3 regions of the Hydrogenophaga aquatica genome follow, and region 1 is predicted to be linked to each of the others. Evidence: predicted binding sites of a transcription regulator. Region 1 holds the regulator's gene; each other region holds the start of a gene.
What was found. The regulator FNR, encoded in region 1, switches genes on or off when oxygen is low (the NO sensors DNR and NnrR bind a similar motif). The targets are predictions, from matches to a motif close to TTGATNNNNATCAA.
Positions count from the first base shown of each region.

Region 2: a site for FNR is predicted at 2,072-2,085, ahead of ACYVHH_RS03310 (hemerythrin domain-containing protein). Genes of this name have one in related genera too.
Region 3: a site for FNR is predicted at 3,084-3,097, ahead of ACYVHH_RS06090 (fatty acid desaturase). Genes of this name have one in related genera too.

Region 1 is NZ_BAAGVK010000027.1:33,081-39,735, forward strand. It holds gene ccoO (cytochrome-c oxidase, cbb3-type subunit II) at 1-345, shown strand, start outside; gene ACYVHH_RS17560 (cbb3-type cytochrome oxidase subunit 3) at 361-498, shown strand; gene ccoP (cytochrome-c oxidase, cbb3-type subunit III) at 525-1,433, shown strand; gene ccoG (cytochrome c oxidase accessory protein CcoG) at 1,486-2,892, shown strand; gene ACYVHH_RS17575 (nitrogen fixation protein FixH) at 2,921-3,232, shown strand; gene ACYVHH_RS17580 (hypothetical protein) at 3,274-3,561, shown strand; gene fnr (fumarate/nitrate reduction transcriptional regulator Fnr) at 3,565-4,290, opposite strand; gene hemN (oxygen-independent coproporphyrinogen III oxidase) at 4,436-5,815, shown strand; gene ACYVHH_RS17595 (sulfite exporter TauE/SafE family protein) at 5,861-6,520, shown strand; gene ACYVHH_RS17600 (DMT family transporter) at 6,554-6,655, opposite strand, start outside.
Region 2 is NZ_BAAGVK010000003.1:54-6,708, forward strand. It holds gene ACYVHH_RS03305 (aspartate aminotransferase family protein) at 46-1,410, shown strand; gene ACYVHH_RS03310 (hemerythrin domain-containing protein) at 1,432-2,016, opposite strand; gene ACYVHH_RS03315 (DUF3079 domain-containing protein) at 2,141-2,365, shown strand; gene ACYVHH_RS03320 (YajG family lipoprotein) at 2,386-2,991, shown strand; gene ACYVHH_RS03325 (heavy metal translocating P-type ATPase) at 3,011-5,323, opposite strand; gene ACYVHH_RS03330 (heavy-metal-associated domain-containing protein) at 5,465-5,662, shown strand; gene cueR (Cu(I)-responsive transcriptional regulator) at 5,679-6,116, shown strand; gene ACYVHH_RS03340 (Spy/CpxP family protein refolding chaperone) at 6,221-6,655, shown strand, end outside.
Region 3 is NZ_BAAGVK010000008.1:18,053-24,707, forward strand. It holds gene ACYVHH_RS06080 (symmetrical bis(5'-nucleosyl)-tetraphosphatase) at 1-268, shown strand, start outside; gene ACYVHH_RS06085 (DEAD/DEAH box helicase) at 349-1,788, opposite strand; gene ACYVHH_RS06090 (fatty acid desaturase) at 1,889-3,010, opposite strand; gene rpsT (30S ribosomal protein S20) at 3,190-3,489, shown strand; gene ACYVHH_RS06100 (DUF3579 domain-containing protein) at 3,629-3,946, opposite strand; gene ACYVHH_RS06105 (acetylornithine/succinylornithine family transaminase) at 4,211-5,416, shown strand; gene argF (ornithine carbamoyltransferase) at 5,421-6,389, shown strand; gene ACYVHH_RS06115 (YkgJ family cysteine cluster protein) at 6,415-6,655, shown strand, end outside.

The sequences.
Region 1 (6,655 bases):
TCCCTGGCCGGTGAGTTCGTCTACGACCGCCCGTTCCAGTGGGGTTCCAAGCGTACCGGTCCGGATCTGGCTCGCGTGGGTGGCCGCTACTCTGACGAATGGCACCGCATCCACCTGGTCAACCCGCGTGACCTGGTGCCCGAGTCCAACATGCCCGCCTACCCCTGGCTGGAGCGCAAGGAAGTCGATGCTGCAGCGCTGCCTTCCCGCATGAAGGCGCTGCGCACGCTGGGCGCACCTTACACCGACCAGGAGATCGCCGCTTCTGTCGAAGAGGTCAAGGGCAAGACCGAAATGCAGGCGCTGATCGCCTACCTGCAGAGTCTGGGCACGGCCGTCAAGTAACCGGAGGGCTCTGAGATGGACATCAACGACCTGCGAAGCATCGTCACCGTGATCAGCCTGGTGACTTTTCTGGGCATCGTCTGGTGGGCGTGGTCGAAGCGCAACCAGTCCCGCTTTGAAGAGGCAGCACAACTGCCCTTCAAGGATGAATAAAGAGCCAACAAGAAAAGAGAATCATCATGAGCGACTTTACAAGCGATTTCTGGCACCTTTATGTGGCGGGACTGACCTTCGTCAGCATCATTGCCTGCCTGATCCTGCTGTGGATCAGCGGCACCACCAAGGTCAAGGCGCATGACGACAACACCACCGGTCACGTCTGGGACGAAGACCTGCGTGAGATGAACAACCCGCTGCCCAAGTGGTGGGTCTATCTCTTCATCATCACCGTCATCTTCGGTCTGGCGTATGGTGCGCTGTACCCCATGTTCGGCAACATCCAGGGCCAACTGGGCTGGTCGTCCACCGGCCAGCATGCCGCCGAGGTGAAGAAGAGCGAGGACGCCATTGCACCGATCTACGCCAAGTTCAATGACATGGAGCCCCAGAAGCTTGCGGCCGACGCCGCTGCGATGGCCATTGGCGAGCGCCTGTTCATGAACAACTGCGCGCAGTGCCATGGTTCCGATGCACGAGGCAGCAAGAGCTTCCCCAACCTCGCCGACGGCGACTGGCTGTGGGGCGGCGACCCCGAGGCCATCAAGACCACGATCACCCATGGACGTCAGGGCATGATGCCTCCCATGGCCGCCGCCGTGGGCACGCCGGACGACGTCACGAACGTTGCGCACTACGTGCTCAGCCTGTCCGGCAGCCCGCACGACAGCGTCAAGGCCACGCTTGGCAAGTCCAAGTTCGGTGCCTGTGCCGCCTGTCACGGCATGGATGGCAAGGGCAACACGGTCATGGGTGCGCCCAACCTGACCGATGACGTCTGGCTGCATGGCTGGGGTGTGGACGCTGTGGTGAAGATGATCAACGAAGGCAAGACCAACGTCATGCCGGCCCAGAACGCCAAGTTGACCGAACAGCAGATCCATGTCCTGACTGCCTATGTCTGGGGCCTGTCCAACAAGCCGCAGAACTGAGTACGTTTACTGAAGATCCGCTGTGAGTTCCCATTCGCAAGAGCCCAGAACCGTGCCTGCCGCCGAGGCAGGCACCGATGAAATCGAAGTCTCGCTGTACGCGTCGCGACAGAAAATCTATCCCCGTTCTGTCTCGGGCTTGTTCAGCAAGTGGCGGTGGGTGCTTGTCTGGTTCACGCAGCTGATCTTCTACGGACTGCCCTGGCTGGAGTGGAACGCCCGCCAGGGCGTTCTCTTTGACCTTGAGGCGCGCCGTTTCTATATCTTCGGCCTGGTTCTCTATCCGCAGGACTTCATCTACCTGACCGGGCTTCTGGTCATTTCCGCCCTGGCGCTGTTCCTGTTTACCGCCGTGGCCGGCCGGCTCTGGTGCGGTTACGCCTGTCCCCAGACCGTCTATACGGAAATCTACCTCTGGATCGAAAAGAAGGTGGAGGGCGACCGGTCTGCCCGCATGCGGCTTGATCAGTCTTCGCTCTCCCTTGAAAAATTTGGCAAGAAGTGGTTGAAGCACTTCCTGTGGGTCGCGTTTGGCCTGTGGACGGGCCTCACTTTCGTCGGTTACTTCACACCTATCCGCGAACTGGGCGCTGCGGTGATGTCCTGGGACCTTGGCCCCTGGCAGACGTTCTGGATCTTCTTCTACGGCTTTGCCACGTACGGCAACGCGGGCTTCATGCGCGAGCAGGTCTGCAAGTACATGTGCCCTTACGCACGCTTCCAGAGCGCCATGTTCGACAAGGACACCATGATCGTCACCTACGACGAGAAACGTGGTGAGCCTCGTGGCGCGCGCTCCAAGAAGGCTGACCCAGCCTCGCTGGGCTTGGGTGCGTGTGTCGACTGCACACTTTGCGTGCAGGTGTGCCCCACGGGCATCGACATCCGCAAGGGCCTGCAGTACGAGTGCATCGGCTGCGGCGCCTGCATCGACGTCTGCGACGACGTCATGGACAAGATGTCCTATCCCCGCGGTCTGATCAAGTACTCGACCCAGAACGGCATGACGAACAACTGGTCCCGTGCCCAGATGATCAGGCGTGGCCTGCGGCCCCGCGTGCTGGTGTATTCGGGCATCCTGCTTGCCATCTGCGTCGCCCTGGGTGTCAGCCTGTTCCTGCGCACCCCGCTCAAGGTGGACGTGATCCGTGACCGGGGAGCTCTGGCGCGCATGGTCGAGCAGGGCCGCATCGAAAACGTTTTCCGCCTGCAGGTGATGAACGCCACCGAGGCAAAGCAGCATTACGACATCTCGGTCTCGGGTTTGCCCGGGATAACCATCGCGTCCGAACCTTCTGTTGAAGTGTTGCCCACCGAAGTCCGTTCTGTTGCAGTGCGTGTACAGGTGCCGCCTAACAGCTCGGAGCCCGGTTCACACCCTATCCAGTTCGAGATCAAGGCCGCTGGTGACAGCGCCATCCAGGTCAAGGAAAAATCGGTTTTCCTGATCCCTCGCTAACCGCACATACGCCTGAAAGCCCCGTGTCATGAGTACCGCAGCCCCCGCCCCCACGGCATCTCCCGCGCCAGCCCGTTCGGGCCGCCCCTGGTACAAGGAGCCTTACGTCTGGATGGTGCTGGGTGGGCCCTTGCTGGTCGTTGTGGCGGGCATTTACACGGTCGTGCTCGCCGTGCGGCATCCCGATCCGGTGCTGCAGCGCAAGCCGCAAGTTCAGGTTGACGAAGCCGCCCTGCAGCGGCTCTCGCCAGAGGAACGTACCGCGGCCGAGCTCAGCGTGATGCCCGCGGGCAAGGCTCGAAACCACGTGGTTTCGCCTACACTACCCAAAGACGAATAATGCCTGCCGACGTTGGACAGGCACACAAGAGGAGACCGATGATGCTTGCTCAACGATTGATGTGGATCGCGTGGCCTGCCTTCCTGGTGGCAGGGGTGATCGAGATGGTGGTCTTTGCACTGGTCGATCCCAGTGAGCTGCATTGGGGCGGACAGCCGCTCGAGCTATCACGCCAGGCAACCTATACCGTTGCCTTCTTTTTCTTCTGGGCCATGACCTTTGCGTCCAGCGCCCTCACCACCTTGCTGTCGCAGTCGCCCTTCGAGGTCAACCGCTGCCCGGTTGAACCAGACGAACGGCCCAAGGATTGCGCCAGGAACTGCTGCTGAGCCTCAGATTTCCTGTTGCTGCTGGGCGTTGACGATGCTGCTCAGCGCCTGCGTGTCCTTGATGTGGACGTAGCGCTGTTTCACCTCGATGATGCCTTCGTCCATGAATTTCGAGAACGTCCGGCTCACCGTTTCCAGCTTCATGCCCAGATAGCTCCCGATCTCCTCGCGGGTCATCCGCAGGATCAGCTCGGACTGAGAGAACCCCCTGGCATGGAGGCGCTGAACAAGGTTGAGCAGGAACGCGGCCAGCCGTTCCTCTGCGCGCATGCTGCCCAGCAGCAGCATCACGCCATGATCCCGCACGATCTCGCGGCTCATGATCTTGTGCACATGGTGCTGCAAGGTGCTGAACTCCCGGGACAATTGTTCGAGCTTGTCGAACGGCAGGACACAGACCTCGGCATCCTCCAGGGCAATCGCGTCGCAGGAATGCTTGTCGTTGACGATGCCGTCGAGCCCGATGATCTCGCCCGTCATCTGGAAGCCCGTCACCTGGTCACGGCCGTCCGCGGTGGTGATGCTGGTCTTGAAGAAGCCAGACCGCACGGCGTAAAGCGATGTGAAGCTGTCGCCCACGTTGAAGAGCGACGAGCCCCGCTTGACGCGGCGCCGGGTCGAGATGACGGTGTCGAGCTTGTCCATCTCGCTGGCGTTCAGTCCCATGGGCAGGCACAACTCCCGAAGGTTGCAGCTGGAACAGGCGACTTTGATGCTTTGGATATCCATAAGTAAAGGCTGGTGCAGGCGTGAGCTTAACCCATAGCTCTCACAGGTGCGAAATTCTGCCCGCCCTGTGGGGAATCTTTGACTCACGTCAATGGCAAGACTCAGCCCATGCGGCACAGTTCAACAAAATCTGGAGATATTGCCTGTGAACCATGTGATCGACGAGCAACTGCTGCAACGGTTTGACGTGCCGGGGCCGCGTTACACCTCGTACCCGACGGCCGACCGCTTCGTGGAGGCGTTCACCGAGAAAGACTATGTGCAGGCGCTGGAGCAGCGCCGCGCCGGTTCTCTGGCTCTGCCTCTGTCACTGTACGTCCACATTCCTTTTTGCGAGTCTCTCTGCTATTACTGCGCCTGCAACAAGGTGATCACCAAGCATCACAGCAAGGCGGCGGAGTACCTGCGCTACCTTTCGCGCGAGCTGGAGTTGCAGGTTGAGCACTTCGGCCGGGGACACAGCGTGTCGCAGTTGCACCTGGGCGGCGGTACCCCAACGTTCCTCAGCGACGACGAACTGTCTGACCTGCTGGCCATGGTTCGCAGACATTTCAATCTCGTGCCCGGCGGTGAGTACTCGGTCGAGGTGGACCCCCGGACGGTGACCGTGCAGCGCCTGGAGCACCTGCACCGCCTGGGCTTCAACCGCCTCAGCTTCGGTGTGCAGGATTTCGATCCCACGGTGCAGAAAGCCGTTCACCGGGTGCAGCCGGCAGAGCAGGTGTTCGCGCTGGTCGAGGCAGCGCGCCTCATCGGTTTTGAATCCGTCAACGTCGATCTGATCTACGGCCTGCCCCTGCAGACGCCGGAGTCGTTCCGGCACACGCTGGAGCAGGTCAAGGCGTTGCGGCCCGAGCGCATTGCGCTCTACGCATATGCCCACCTGCCTGCGCGTTTCAAACCTCAGCGCCGCATCCTGACGGCGGAGCTGCCGAGCCCGGCCGAGAAGCTGTCCATGCTGTCCATCTCGTTGGACATGTTCAGCGAGGCCGGGTACGTGTACGTGGGTATGGACCATTTTGCCCTGCCGGACGATGCCCTGGCCGTGGCCAAACGTCAGGGGCGCCTGCACCGCAATTTTCAAGGGTACAGCACGCAGCCTGACTGCGACCTGATCGCGCTGGGCGTCTCGGCCATCGGCCGCATCGGCGCCACCTACAGCCAGAATGCCAAGACGCTGGAGGAGTATTACGACGCGCTCGATCAGGGCCGCCTGCCCATCGTGCGCGGTCTGGCGCTCAACCGTGACGATGCGCTGCGCCGCAGTGTCATCATGGCCATCATGTGCCAGGGGGCGGTCGACTTCGAGTCCATCAACCTGGGCCATCTGGTCGATTTTCGAACCTACTTTGCCCGCGAGCTGGAGCGCCTGCAGCCCATGCAGGAATGGGGTCTGGTCCAGATCAACGCCGACAGCATCGAGGTGACGGCAGCGGGCTGGTACCTGGTGCGTGCCATTGCGATGGTGTTCGACAAATACCTGCAGGTGGATCAGGACCGCGCGAGGTTTTCCAAGATCATCTGAACGCAGGTCCGGCCGCGCTGCTACAGTTCCCGCATGCTCAGTTCCATGACAGTGTCGGCCCTCATGATGGGCCTGGTCGGCGGCCCGCACTGCGTGGCCATGTGCGGGGCGGCCTGCGCAGGCATTGCACGCGCTGCCGAGCCGCGCGGCACCCTGGCCCTGTGGAAGTTCCAGTTCTCGCGGTTGCTGGGCTACAGCCTGATGGGGGCGTTGGCGGGTGGAACCGTGCAGGGCCTGGGCTGGATGGGCCAGCAGACCGCAGTGCTGCGCCCGTTGTGGACCATGATGCACGTGGCGGCTCTCCTTCTCGGGCTGGTTCTGCTGTGGCAGGCCCGTCAACCCGCTTTCATCGACGACTGGGGGCAGCGGCTCTGGCGCAAGGCCAGGCCGGTGATGGCAGGCCTGGGGGGCAAGGCGCCTGTCGTGCTGGGCGTGGGATGGGCGCTCATGCCTTGCGGGCTGCTCTATTCGGCTTTGCTGGTGGCTTCGCTGTCGGCCTCTGCGTTCGACGGCGCCTTGATCATGGCCGCCTTCGCCTCGGGGACCATGGTGTCGCTGGTGGCTGGCCCGTGGCTGCTGCTCCGCGTCAAGAACGCCCGCTCGGGCGGTTGGGGCATACGGCTTGCCGGGCTCGCCCTGGCCTTGACGTCGGGTTGGGCCTTGTGGATGGGTATCACGCAGCCCACCGGGCTCTGGTGCGCCTGACGTCTCGTCGCCTTGGGATGGTCCGGCGGCAGATCAGTGGTGCGCCGAGCCGGTACGCGAGGGCAGGGTAGCGATCAACAGGCCAGCCAGGGCAATGGCAAATGCCGTCAGTTGCATGGGTGTGAGCCGTTCCCC
Region 2 (6,655 bases), on a different contig from region 1:
CGAAATGACGAAGGACCGCGGCAAGCCCCCTTAAGCTGTGGCCTCATGAGCGACACCACCCTGCCCCACCCTTTGCTGGCGCCGCTGTTCGAGGCCGAACGCCAGCGCTTCATCGCCGCCCACCCGCAATCGCTGGCCCTGTCGCAACAGGCGCAGGCGCACTTTTTGTTCGGCGTGCCCATGCACTGGATGCGCGACTGGCCCACCCCCGCCACGCTCTTTGTGCGGCAGGCGTTTGGCGTTACCCTGGAATGCGCAGACGGCGTGCACTACACCGACTTCTCCCTGGGCGACACAGGCGCCATGTTCGGCCACAGCCCTGCCCCCGTGGCCGAAGCCATTGCCCGCCAGGCCGCGCGCGGCCTCACCTGCATGCTGCCCGCCACACAAACGCCCGAGGTAGGCGAACTGCTGGCGCAACGCTTCGGCCTTCCCGTGTGGCAACTGGCCATGACGGCCAGCGACGCCAACCGCTTCGTGCTGCGCTGGGCGCGCGCCGTGACGCGCCGCCCCCAGCTGCTGGTGTTCGACGGCTGCTACCACGGCGCCGTGGACGACACCCTGGTGGACATGGACCCGGGCACCGGCCAGACGCTGCCACGCCCTTCGGTGCTGGGGCAGGTGCACAACCACCACAGCTACACGCGGGTGGTACCGTTCAACAACCTTCAGGCGCTGGAAGCCGCACTGGCCGACGGCCAGGTGGCCGCGCTGCTGGCCGAACCCGCGCTCACCAACTTTGGGCTGGTACCGCCCGAGCCAGGCTTTTGGGAAGCGGCCCAGGCCCTGTGCCGACGTTACGGCACCCTGCTGGTGCTGGACGAAACCCACACCCTGTCCACTGGCCCCGGCGGCTACACCCGCACCCACGGTCTGCAGCCCGACATGCTGGTGGTGGGCAAGGCTGTGGCCGGGGGCCTGCCCTGCGCCGTCTATGGCTTCACCGAAGACATGGCGCGGCGCATGCGCCTGGCCAAGGAAAGCGCCCCCGAAGGCCACAGCGGCATCGGCACCACGCTCACCGCCAACCCGCTCACCCTGGCCGCACTGCGCGCCGCGCTGGAATATCTGCACACGCACGAGGCCTACGGCCACATGCTTGACCGTGCAGAGGAGCTGGAAACCGGGCTGATGCAACGCATCCAGGCGGCCAGGCGGCCCTGGACCGTGACCCGCATGGGCGCGCGCATGGAACTGCAGTTCATGCCCCGCACCCCACGCAGTGCGCAAGACGTGCGCGAACTGGGCCAACCCGAACTGGAGGCCTTCACCCACCTCTTCATGCTCAACCGGGGGGTGCTGCTCACGCCCTTCCACAGCATGATGCTGTGTTCACCCGCCACCAGCGCCGACGACGTGCAGCAACTGCTGCGCAACTTCGACGAACTGCTGGCGACGCTGCCCTTCTGAGCGGGCCAGCGTCAAAAACCTTCAGCCGCCCAGCCCGATGGGCGCTGGTGCGTCGTGCACGATGCGCTGGAACAAGCGCTCGTACTCCGGCGTGGCCGGGTACTTGCCGGTGAGCGGATCGCGGTTCGCACCGAAGGCCTCGTCCAGCTCGCGCCAGTCGTCGGCGCTGAGGCTTCTCTCCGCCTCGGGCAGGATCTCGTGCTCCTCCAACCGCATGTGCTCCAGGTAGAAGCGCATGTAGCGGTCGTAGGCGTCCACGAATGCCTGGCGGCGCGAATCGCCCAGCAGTTCCCAGGCCAACAGCAGGTGCTGCATCTCGCGCACCGAAGCCTCGCCCTTCATGTGGTCCTGCTCCAGCCGCTCGATGGCCGTCATCGTCTTGGGCGCCACCCGCACCACGCGCGGGAACAGCAAGTCTGATTCCTTCGGGTGGTGCAGCCGCTCGGGAAACTCGTCGATGTAGAACAGCATGGCGCGCAGCGTGTCAAAGAAGCGCTTGGCGTCATTTCCCGGGCCTTGCTGGACCAGCAGGTGCAGAGACTGCAACATGGCAGACAGCGCCATGTGTTCGTCGCGGATGACGCGCAGGGTTTCGGGGGTGGGCATGGAAAAGGGTCTCCTTGTGATGACTCAAGGATGGCAGCGGCGGCGGCACCTTGCATTGACGCATGTCAAACACACCCATGGCACCGGCGGACCAGAATAGGCAGACAAGCCCCGACTACCGCAAGTGGCCAAGAAATTCCCGATCAACCCGCCACACCCCGAGCGCATCTGCTGGGGTTGCGACAAGTACTGCCCAGCCGGCGACATGGCATGCGGCAACGGGTCTGACCGCACACAGCACCCTGCCGAGTTGTTCGGGCCGGACTGGAACGAGTGGGAGCCGCCTGGCGAAGCGTTTCGCAAACCTGCCAACGCAGAGTCCACCGCGACCGATTTCACATTTCAATAATGTCAACCGAGGAGAAAACCATGAGAATGAAAACCCTTGTCATGGCTGCCTGCATGGCTGCCGCCCTGTCGGGATGCGCTCTGACAACCGACACGATCGCGCTGCAATACACCGCACAAACCGGGGTAGCGAAGATTCCGGGTGCCAACAACGTATCCGTCAGTGTTCAAATCTCTGACCAGCGTCAGGACAAGAGCAAGGTCAGCAGCAAGAAGAACGGCTTTGGCATGGAAATGGCCCCCATCCTGGCCACCGAGGATGTCACCGTAACGATTCGCAGGGCCATTGAGCAAGAGTTGCTGGCACGAGGATTCCAGCTGGGTTCGGATACTGCGCTGGTACAGATCGCAGCCGATCTGACCCGCTTTTACAACGACCACAAACTGGGTTTTTTTGCCGGTGATGCGATAGCAGACTTGAACATGTCGGTGAATGTCAAATCCCAAAAGGGCGACCTTTTGTATGCCCGGCAGGTCGTTGCGCAAGGCATCGAACCCAATACCCAGCTGATGACGGGTGAGAACGCCCGGCTCGCGCTCAACCGGGCGCTGGAAAACGGCATGAAGTTGCTCTTTGAAGACCAGGCATTTCTGGCCGCCTTGGTCAGTGCCTCCAAGGCCAAGTGACAAGCGCGGGTAAGTACATTCAGCGTTGCGGCCGCCAGCGCTTGAGCAACAGCGCGTTGGTCACCACGCTCACCGAACTCAAGGCCATGGCGGCACCCGCCACCACTGGGCTCAGGTAACCGAGCGCCGCCAGCGGAATGCCCGCGGTGTTGTAGACGAAGGCCCAGAACAGGTTCTGGCGGATCTTGCCCACGGTGCGGCGCGAGATGTCCAGCGCGGCGGACACCAGCAGCGGGTCGCCGCGCATCAGCGTGATGCCCGCCGCGTGCATGGCCACGTCGGAGCCGCCTTGCGCGTGGCTCATGGCCAGGCCCACATCGGCAGCGGCCAGGGCGGGCGCGTCGTTAACACCGTCGCCCACCATGGCCACGCGGTGCCCGCCCGCCTTGAGTTCGGCCACACGCGCGGCCTTGTCGCCTGGCAACACCTCGGCCAGCACCTCACCTTCCTCGGGCCGCAGGCCCAGGCGGCGCGCCATCGCTTCGGCCGCGCCCCGGTTGTCGCCCGAAATCATGGTCAGCCGCAGGCCGCGCGCGCGCAACTCGGCCACGGCTTGTGCAGCGCCGGGTTTGGCCTCGTCGGCAAAGGCCAGCAGGGCCAGGGGCACCACCCGGGCGGGTTCGGCACCGGGCTCACCGCCCTGCCCCACGGCCAGTGCAGACACGGTGGTACCTTCGGCCTGCAGTGCGCGGGCCTGTTCGGCCAGCGGCCCCAGCACCACACCCAGTTCTTCCATCCAGCGCAGGCTGCCCACGTAAATCCACGCCCCCTGCACCCGCCCGCGCGTGCCCCGGCCGGGTACGGACTGCACGTCCTCGGCAGTCTGCGCGTCGGTGGATGAAGCGGCGGCAGCCTGCACCACTGCACGGGCCAGCGGGTGTTCGCTTTGCGCCTGCAAGGCAGCAGCGGTCTGCAATGCACCTGCCTCGTCCACACCCTCGGCAGGCACCAGCTTCACCAGACGCGGTTCGCCCACGGTGAGCGTGCCCGTCTTGTCAAAGGCCACGGTATCCACATGGTGCGCCACCTCCAGCGCCTCTGCGTCCTTGATGAGGATGCCGTGCCTGGCGGCCACGCCCGTGCCTGCCATGATGGCCGCCGGTGTGGCCAGGCCCAGCGCACAGGGGCAGGCAATCACCAGAACGGCCACGGCATGCAGCAACGCCCCTTCCAGGGGGGCACCTTGCCACAGCCACCACGCCAGGAAGGTGACCAGCGCAATCACCAGCACCGCCGGCACGAACACGGCAGCCACCTTGTCCACCATGCGCTGCACTGGGGCCTTGGCAGCTTGGGCATCTTGCACCAGCGCGATGATGCGGTTGAGCACGCTTTGCGAACCCACCGCCGTCACCCGCACCTGCACCGCGCCATCTCCGTTCAGGCTGCCGCCAGTCACATGGTCGCCCGGCTGTTTGGCCACCGGCATGGGCTCGCCCGTCAGCATGGACTCGTCCACCTGTGTCTGCCCTTGCAGCACTTCACCATCGGCGGGCAGGCGCTCGCCAGGTCGCACCATCACCACGTCACCCGGCAGCAGTTCGGCCACAGGCACGTCCTGCATCTCTTCACGCTTGATGCCGTCGGGCAACAAGTGCGCCACCTCAGGCCGCAAGGCGTGCAGCGCGCGGATGGCCTCGGTGGTCTGGCGCTTGGCACGTGCCTCCAGCCATTTGCCCAGCAGCACCAGGGTAATGACCACTGCCGACGCCTCGTAATACAGGTGCACCATCTCGTCAGGTTCGGCCCGCAGCCACAACCAGGTGCTCATGCCCCAGGCAGCGGTGGTGCCTATGGCCACCAGCAACTCCATGTTGCCGGTGCGGGCCTTCAAGGCGTGCCAGCCCGCCACATAAAAACGCGCCCCCAGCACAAACTGCACCGGTGTGGCCAGCAGGAACTGGATCCATGCAGGAAGCATCCAGTGCTTGCCCAACAGGTCGCCCACCATGGGGCCAGCCAAGGGCAATGAAAGCAGCACACCCAGTACCACCGGCCAGGCATCGCGCGGCAAACCCAGCACGCCCGTCTGGCTGGCCGCTTCGTCCACCTCAATGGGCCGGGGTTCGTAGCCTGCGTCGCGCACCGCACGCTGGATGCGCGCTGCCATCGCGGGTTGAACACCAGCCTCCTCAGCCACCGGGTTTTCGGTCCAGCGCACACGGGCCGACTCGGTGGCCAGGTTGACCGTGGCCTCCTGCACCCCTGGCAACTTCTTCAAGGCGCGCTCCACACGCGACACGCACGAAGCGCAAGTCATGCCGCCGATGCCCAAGTCCAGCTCGCACACCGTGCCGTCGGCACCATCAAGGGAGGTAGTTGCAGTGTTCATGAGGGGCAGTATGAACCTTGACACCATGTCAGAGTCAAGCGTTCCAACACAAAAAATCCGGCCTTGACCTTCCCACCATGGAAAGGTTCATACTTCTTTCCACAAACCCTCATCAACCCCTTTTCGAACAGGAGAACCACCATGACCCAGACCTTCACCGTGACTGGCATGACCTGCGGCCATTGCGAAAAAGCCGTGACCCAGGCCATCAAGACCGTGGACCCCCAGGCACAGGTGCGCATTGACCGCCAGCAGAACAAGGTGGAAGTGGAATCCGCCCAGCCGCGTGACGCCATTGCCCAGGCCATTGCCGAAGAAGGCTACAAGGTTGCGGCCTGAACCAGAGCCCTCGAAGATGAAAGTCCACGCCGACACGGCCCCGCTGCCTGCCAGCGGCTGGCCGGTGCACATTGGCCAGGCGGCGGCGTTGTCGGGGGTGTCGGCCAAGATGGTGCGGCACTACGAATCGCTGGGGCTGCTGGCTCCTGTGGGCCGCACCGACAGCGGCTACCGCCTTTACAGTGCCGCCGACGTGCACACCCTGCGCTTCATCAAGCGGGCACGCGACCTGGGTTTTTCCATGCCCGACATTGGCGAACTGGTGGGCCTGTGGCACGACAAGGGCCGCGCCAGCGCCCAGGTCAAGGGCATCGCGCAGCGCCATGTGCAGGCATTGCGCCAGCGCATTGAACAGCTGCAGGCCATGGAGCGCAGCCTGCAGCACCTCACCCACTGCTGCCAGGGCAACGACCGGCCCGACTGTCCCATCCTGGATGACCTGGCCGGGCTTTGACAAACCGTGACGCTTCTTTACACAAGCGTCACGCAACAAGGGGCAGCCCGACACACGCGGGGCAGACACTTTCCTCACCGCAACCGCAAAGGAAAGGAAGCCACATGAAACCCATCACCAAACGCCTGCTCATCGCCACCGCTGCCGCTGGCGTGCTGGCCACCACCGCCACCGCCTGGGCCTTTGGCGGCGGCCGTGGCTGTGCCATGGAAGACGGCCCCCGCGCCGAGCGCATGCAGGAACGCATGCAAAAACGCATGGCGGAACACGAAACCCGCCTGAAGGAAGCCCTGAAGCTGACACCCGCCCAGGAAAGCGCGTGGAAAGAATTCACCGCTTCCATGCAGCCGCCCAAGGCACCGGCCCAGCGCCTGGACCGCGCCGAGTGGGACAAGCTGACCACGCCGCAGCGCATGGAAAAGATGCAGGCCCTGCGCAGCGAACGCGAAGCGCACATGAACCAGCGCCTGGAAGCCGTGAAGAAGTTCTACGCCACGCTCACACCCGAACAGCAAAAAGCGTTTGACGAACAACACCAG
Region 3 (6,655 bases), on a different contig from region 1:
TGCCACCAAGGACAGTGCGGCAGCTGCACCACCGGGCTTCATGCCCTGGTTCGACGTGCCAGGGCGACGCACAGCGGGCACGCCCGTGGCCTTCGGTCACTGGTCCACCTTGGGTTTGGTGCACCGGCCCGACCTGCTGGCGCTGGACACGGGCTGCGTATGGGGCGGCTGCCTGAGCGCCGCACGCCTGCCGGAGCACAGCAGTGCGCCCGCGTCGCTCGCTTTCATTCAGGTGGAGTGCCCGCAGGCACAAAAACCAGGCGTTTGAGAAGGCGGCGAGCCATCTGCCCCCACGCTTCGCTGTCCCCCGAGGGGGCCTTCGTCGCCTTGGGGCGGCACGGCGGCGACTCACTCCACCGCTTCGGCAGGTGGCGCGGCCTTGAACAGCGCGGGCACCTTCTTCTTGGTCTTGATGTAGGGCGACAGGCCGCGCACGGCCGCGGGTTTGGCGTTGGCCTCCCAGGCAGGCTTTGCGTCGGCGGCCAGGGTGGGCTCGTAAGGTTTGTCGAAGAACGGATCGGCCGGGGCTCGCGCCGGGCGGCTGGCGCGGGCCGCACGTGCAGCCTCTTCACGGCCGCGCTGGTCGTGCCACAGGCGCTGGCCGTCGTTGCCGCGGCCAGGCTCGCCACCAAAACGGCGGCGGTCGCTTTCCAGCTCGATGGGCTCGACCTCGGCCTTCTTGCCGATGAGCTTTTCAATGTCGGCCAGCAGCTTGGCGTCGCGCCCGCCAACGAAGGAAATGGCCAGGCCAGAAGCACCCGCGCGGCCCGTGCGGCCAATGCGGTGCACGTAGTCCTCGGCATTGAAGGGAATGTCGACGTTGAACACCGCAGGCACGTCCTTGATGTCGAGCCCGCGCGCGGCCACGTCGGTGCAGATCAGCAGCTCGACTTCGCCCTTCTTGAAGGCTTCAAGCGCCTTCAGGCGTTCGTCCTGGCTCTTGTCGCCGTGCAGCGCGGCGGTGTTCAGGCCGTCTCGCTCCAGGGCACGCGCCAGGCGGGCGCAGCCCAGCTTGCTGTTGACGAAAACGAAGGCCTGCGTCACGCCCTTTTCGCGCACCAGCTGCTTGAGTGCCTGGCGCTTGTCGTCGTCGTCCACGCGGTAGAAGCGCTGCTCCACCGTGGAGGCAGTGGCGTTGGAACGCGCCACCTCAATGGTGACGGGGTCCTGCAGGTAGCTGTTGGCCAGACGCTTGATCTCGGGCGAGAAGGTGGCCGAGAACAGCAGCGTGGTGCGCTGCTTGGGCAGATAGGACAGGATGCGCTGCAGGTCCGGCAGGAAGCCGATGTCCAGCATGCGGTCGGCCTCGTCCAGCACCACGTATTCCACCTGGTTGAGCACGCAATTCTTGGCCTCGATGTGGTCCAGCAGGCGGCCCGGCGTGGCCACCAGCACTTCCACGCCCTTCTTCAGCTCGGCGGTCTGGGGCTTCATGTCCATGCCGCCAAAGACCACCGTGCTGCGCAGCTCGGTGTGCTTGGCGTACAGCTCTATCTGCTGAGCCACCTGGTCGGCCAGTTCGCGCGTGGGCAGCAGCACCAGGGCACGCACGGGATGGCGCGCGGGCGATGTGGACGAGTTGGCGTGTTTGAGCAGGCGCTGCAGCAGCGGCAGCGAGAAAGCTGCCGTCTTGCCAGTGCCGGTCTGGGCTGCGCCCATCACGTCGCGGCCTTGCAGAACCACGGGAATGGCCTGCGCCTGGATGGGCGTCATGGACGTATAGCCCATCTCGGCCACGGCGCGCGCCAGCGGCTCCGCCAGGGAAAGTTCAGAGAATGCTTGTGTCATGTAGCCGTGTATTGTCGCACCTTGGCCGGAAAATGGTGTGACAACCACCCTGCCGCCGGGTTCCCCAAACAGAGCGGGGCCGCTAGGGCCCCGCTTTTCATCAGGCGTAGGAAGGTGCCTGCACGCTCGTCGGGCGGCCGTGGAAGTCGGTCCAGCAGCGGCGCGTGAAGTCGTAGAGCTTGCACTTGCGTGCCGTCTGGAAGTACCAGCGCCAGCTGAAGCGCTGGATGATGATGCGCCCGGGCAGCATGTCCTCCAGCTTCTTCTGTGCCTGTTTGAGTTTGTACAGCGGCACGCTCATGTCCACGTGGTGGGCGGTGTGCTCCATGATGTGGTGCAGCAGGCCGCCGATGCGCCAGGGGAACTGCAGATGCACGGTGGTGGAAACAAACGGTGCGGCCTTGGCCCAGGCTTGCTTGTCGTCGTGCCACTGCACCGAAGTGTGGGTGTGGTGCACGTACACCACGAAACCGATCATGGCGTTCCAGAACATGAAGGGCACGACGAAGCCCATCACCACCTGCAGCCACACCGACTGGCCGGTAGCCACCGCGGCCCAGGCCATGCCCGCGATCCACAGAATGCCCATGGCCGCCACAAAGACACCGTCCCAGAAGAAGATGGGGCGGCGCGTTCCCATGTAGGACTTGCGCGGGAAGAACATGCGCAGCCACCACATTTCAATGAGGTAGTACAGGGCCGGGCCCCAGCCGCTGCGGTAGATGCGCTCCATCAGGCGGCGAGCAGGGGACAGGGCATCGAACTCTTCCTTGGTGAGCGGCGCCCACACAAAGTCCACCCCTTTGAGGTTGGTGTAGCCGTGGTGCACCACGTTGTGGCCCACATCCCACAGGCTGTAGGGTGTGAGCGATGGCACCATGGCGATGCGGCCCAGGACACGGTTGAGGCCGCGGTGCGGCGTATAGCTCTGGTGGCAGGCGTCGTGGCCGATGATGAACAGCCGGCCGATCATGAAACCGGCAGCCAGGCCGCACAGCAGCTTGGCCCACCAGGCCGAGAAGAGCACCGTGCCAGCGATGAGCGAGGCAAAGATGGCCCAGTCGAGCACCAGCAACACCACAGCAATGGCCACTTGGCGCTCCACCAGCGGCGTGAGCCAGCCACGAATGACCTTGCGGTGCGGCATGGGTGCGCCGGGAGCGATGGGTTGCTGGGCAGAAGCGGCTTCGGCCTGAGGGCGGGAATCTGCAGAAATGGACATGAGTGGACACAGGGGCGCGGGTGGCCCGTTCACAAAAGATGGCCGATGCTAGCGTTGGGGCGAGTCCCACGCCTTGACACAGGTCAAATGAAAGGGTTGAAGGGGCGTTGCTGATTGTTTGAGCAGACGCTATAATGCTTGGCTTTGCTGGCAACATCCACAAACCCCAAGGAATACCGATTATGGCAACCAAGCCCAAGAAAAAGAACCCGCGCCTGGCCTCTGGCCGCAAGCGCGCTCGTCAAGACGTCAAGCTGAACGCAGCCAACTCTTCGCTGCGTTCCAAGTACCGCACCGCTGTCAAGAACGTTGAAAAAGCCGTTCTGACCGGCGACAAGGCCAAAGCCACCGAGCTGTTCGCCAAGATGCAGGCCGTGGTGGACACCATCGCCGACAAGGGCATCTTCCACAAGAACAAGGCTGCTCGCGACAAGAGCCGCCTGTCCGCCAAGGTCAAGGCCCTGGCCGTCGCCGCCTAAGCAGCGACAAACCCAAGCCCGGGCCCGGGCACAGCCCCAGGCCCGCCGTTTGTACCGGGTGCGCTGCCAGCAAATCAGACGCACAAAACAAAAAAGCCATCGAGAAATCGATGGCTTTTTTGTTTGTTTGGGGGAAGATTCAGCCGCGCGGCGGGTCGGGCAGCAGACAGGCCTCAACGATCTGCAGGTCGTTGTCCTTGGCGAAGTTCATGACGAAGTCCCAGGCCATGACGTTGAAGTCCCGCAGCGCGGTGTTGACCACCACGCACTTGACGCCGTTGATCACCTGCGGAATGCACCAGGGCGAATACGAAAGGTGAGCACCGGGCACGTTGCCACCGGGGTGGAACTGGCTCATCACCCCCGCGAGACGCTCGGCCCAGTCACTGGGCCGGAAGGTCTTGCCATTGCGGGTGACACCCTGGATGAAGACTTCTTTGGCGGTGGGAGAGACCATCGGGTAGAGGCCCTTTGCATGGGGAAAACGGCAGCCCACCCTGGGGATCACCCAGGCCGCTGGGGCACTCGCGGAATTATATCTTATATAAGACTTGAGACCCGTGGAAACCCTGACCCCGCCACCTGTCGAACCGCAGGCGGACTGCATGCGAAAGAACATGCAAAGTCTGCGCCTAAAATGCGCATTCAACGGCCCTCCTCGCGTTGGGCCGCTTTTTTTCCACGCGACCTTTCGGTGCCACTGTCCTTCAGAAAGCCTGCCATGTCCAGCATTGCCGCTCCGGTTGAACCCCACGTCATGACCACCTACGGCCGTGTGCCGATCGCGCTGTCGCATGGCCGAGGCTGCCGAGTCTGGGACGTGAACGGCAAGCAGTACCTGGACGCGCTGGGCGGCATCGCCGTGAACACCCTGGGCCACGCCCACCCCAAGCTGGTGCCCGCGCTGCAGGATCAGATCGCCAAGATGATCCACTGCAGCAACTACTACTACAACCCGCTGACCGAGCAACTGGCCGCCATGCTGGTGGAGCGTTCGGGCATGAGCAATGTGTTCTTCTGCTCCACCGGCCTGGAAGCGAACGAGGCCGCTCTGAAGCTGGCCCGCAAGTACGGCCACGACAAGGGCATCCAGAACCCGCAGATCGTGGTGTACGAGAAGGCCTTCCACGGCCGCTCCATCGCCACGCTGAGCGCCACCGGCAACCCCAAGGTGCAAGCTGGCTTCGGACCGCTGGTGGAAGGTTTCATTCGCGTGCCGCTCAACGACATCGAGGCCATCCGCAAGGCCACGGCCAACAACCCCAACGTGGTGGCGGTGTTCTTCGAGGCCATCCAGGGTGAAGGCGGCGTCAACCCCATGACGCCCGAGTACATGCAGCAGGTGCGCGCCCTGTGCGACGCCAACGACTGGCTGCTGATGATCGACGAAGTGCAGTGCGGCATGGGCCGCACCGGCAAGTGGTTTGCCCACCAGTGGGCAGGCATCGTGCCCGACGTGATGCCCCTGGCCAAAGGCCTGGGTTCGGGCGTGCCGATTGGCGCCGTGGTGGCCGGCCCCAAGGCCGCCAACATCTTCCAGCCGGGCAACCATGGCACCACGTTTGGCGGTAACCCGCTGTCGGTACGCGCGGGTGTCGAAACCATCCGCATCATGGAAGAAGACCGCCTGCTGGAGAACGCCGCCAAGGTCGGCTTCCAGCTTCAGACAGCCCTGGCCACGCAGCTGATGAACGTGCCCGGTGTCAAGGAAGTGCGCGGCAGAGGCCTGATGATCGGCGTGGAACTGGACCGGCCCTGCGGCGTGCTGGTGAACCGCTGCGCCGACGCCGGTCTGTTGCTCAGCGTCACCGCCGACACCGTGGTGCGCATGGTGCCCCCGCTCATCCTGAGCGGTGCCGAGGCCGACGAGATCGTCGCCAAGCTGGTGCCGCTGATCAAGGCATTCCTGGCAGAAACACAAGCGTAAGCACATGAACACGTCCATCACCCCACCCGTGCCCGTCAAGCACTACCTGCAGTTCAAGGACTTCAGCGCGGATGATTACGCCTACCTGCTGGCGCGCGCCTGGCTGATCAAGCAGAAGTTCAAGACGTACCAGAAGCACCACACCCTGACCGACCGCACACTGGCCATGATCTTCGAGAAGGCCAGCACGCGCACCCGCGTGAGCTTCGAGGCGGGCATGTACCAGCTGGGCGGCAGCGTGGTGCACCTGACCACGGGCGACAGCCAGCTGGGCCGTGCCGAGCCCATCGAGGACAGCGCGCGCGTCATCAGCCGCATGACCGACATCGTCATGATCCGCACCTTCGGGCAGGACAAGATCGAACGCTTTGCCGCGCACTCGCGCGTGCCGGTGATCAACGGCCTGACCAACGAATTCCACCCCTGCCAGATTCTGGCCGACCTGTTCACCTGGCTGGAGTACCGTGGCAAGCGGGCCGACGGCTCGCTGGACGTGGGCGCGCTCAAGGGCATCACCGTGGCCTGGGTGGGTGACGGCAACAACATGGCCAACACCTGGCTGCAGGCGGCCGAGATCCTGGGCTTCAAGGTGCACGTGAGCACGCCCAGCGGCTACGAGATCAACCCGGCGGTGGCTGGCGTGACCTGCCCCGACTGCTGGAAGGTGTTCCAGGACCCGATGGAGGCCTGCAAGGGCGCCGACCTGGTGACCACCGACGTGTGGACCAGCATGGGCTACGAGGCCGAGAACGAAGCCCGCATGAAGGCCTTTGCCGCCTGGTGCGTGACGCCCGAGATGATGGCCCAGGCCAAACCGGACGCCCTGTTCATGCACTGCCTGCCCGCCCACCGTGGTGAGGAAGTGACCGCCGACGTGATCGACGGCCCGCAGAGCGTGGTGTGGGACGAGGCCGAAAACCGCATGCACGTGCAGAAGGCGTTGATGGAGTACCTGCTGCTGGGTCGCCTCTGACCGCTTCGTACCCGCCGTTGACACCATGAGTGCCTGCCAGTGCTGTGGCGCCTGCTGCGCCAACTTCCGCGTGGATTTCTCCATCTACGAACTCGACACCGAGGGCGGCCAGGTACCGTCGGGCCTGACGGTCGAGGTCAACGGCAACACCTGCCGCATGCGCGGCACGGACCACGTGCCCATACGCTGCGCGGCGCTCACCGGCAAGCTGGGCGAAAAGGTGGGCTGCGGCATCTACGAGTGGCGGCCCTCGCCCTGCCGGGAAT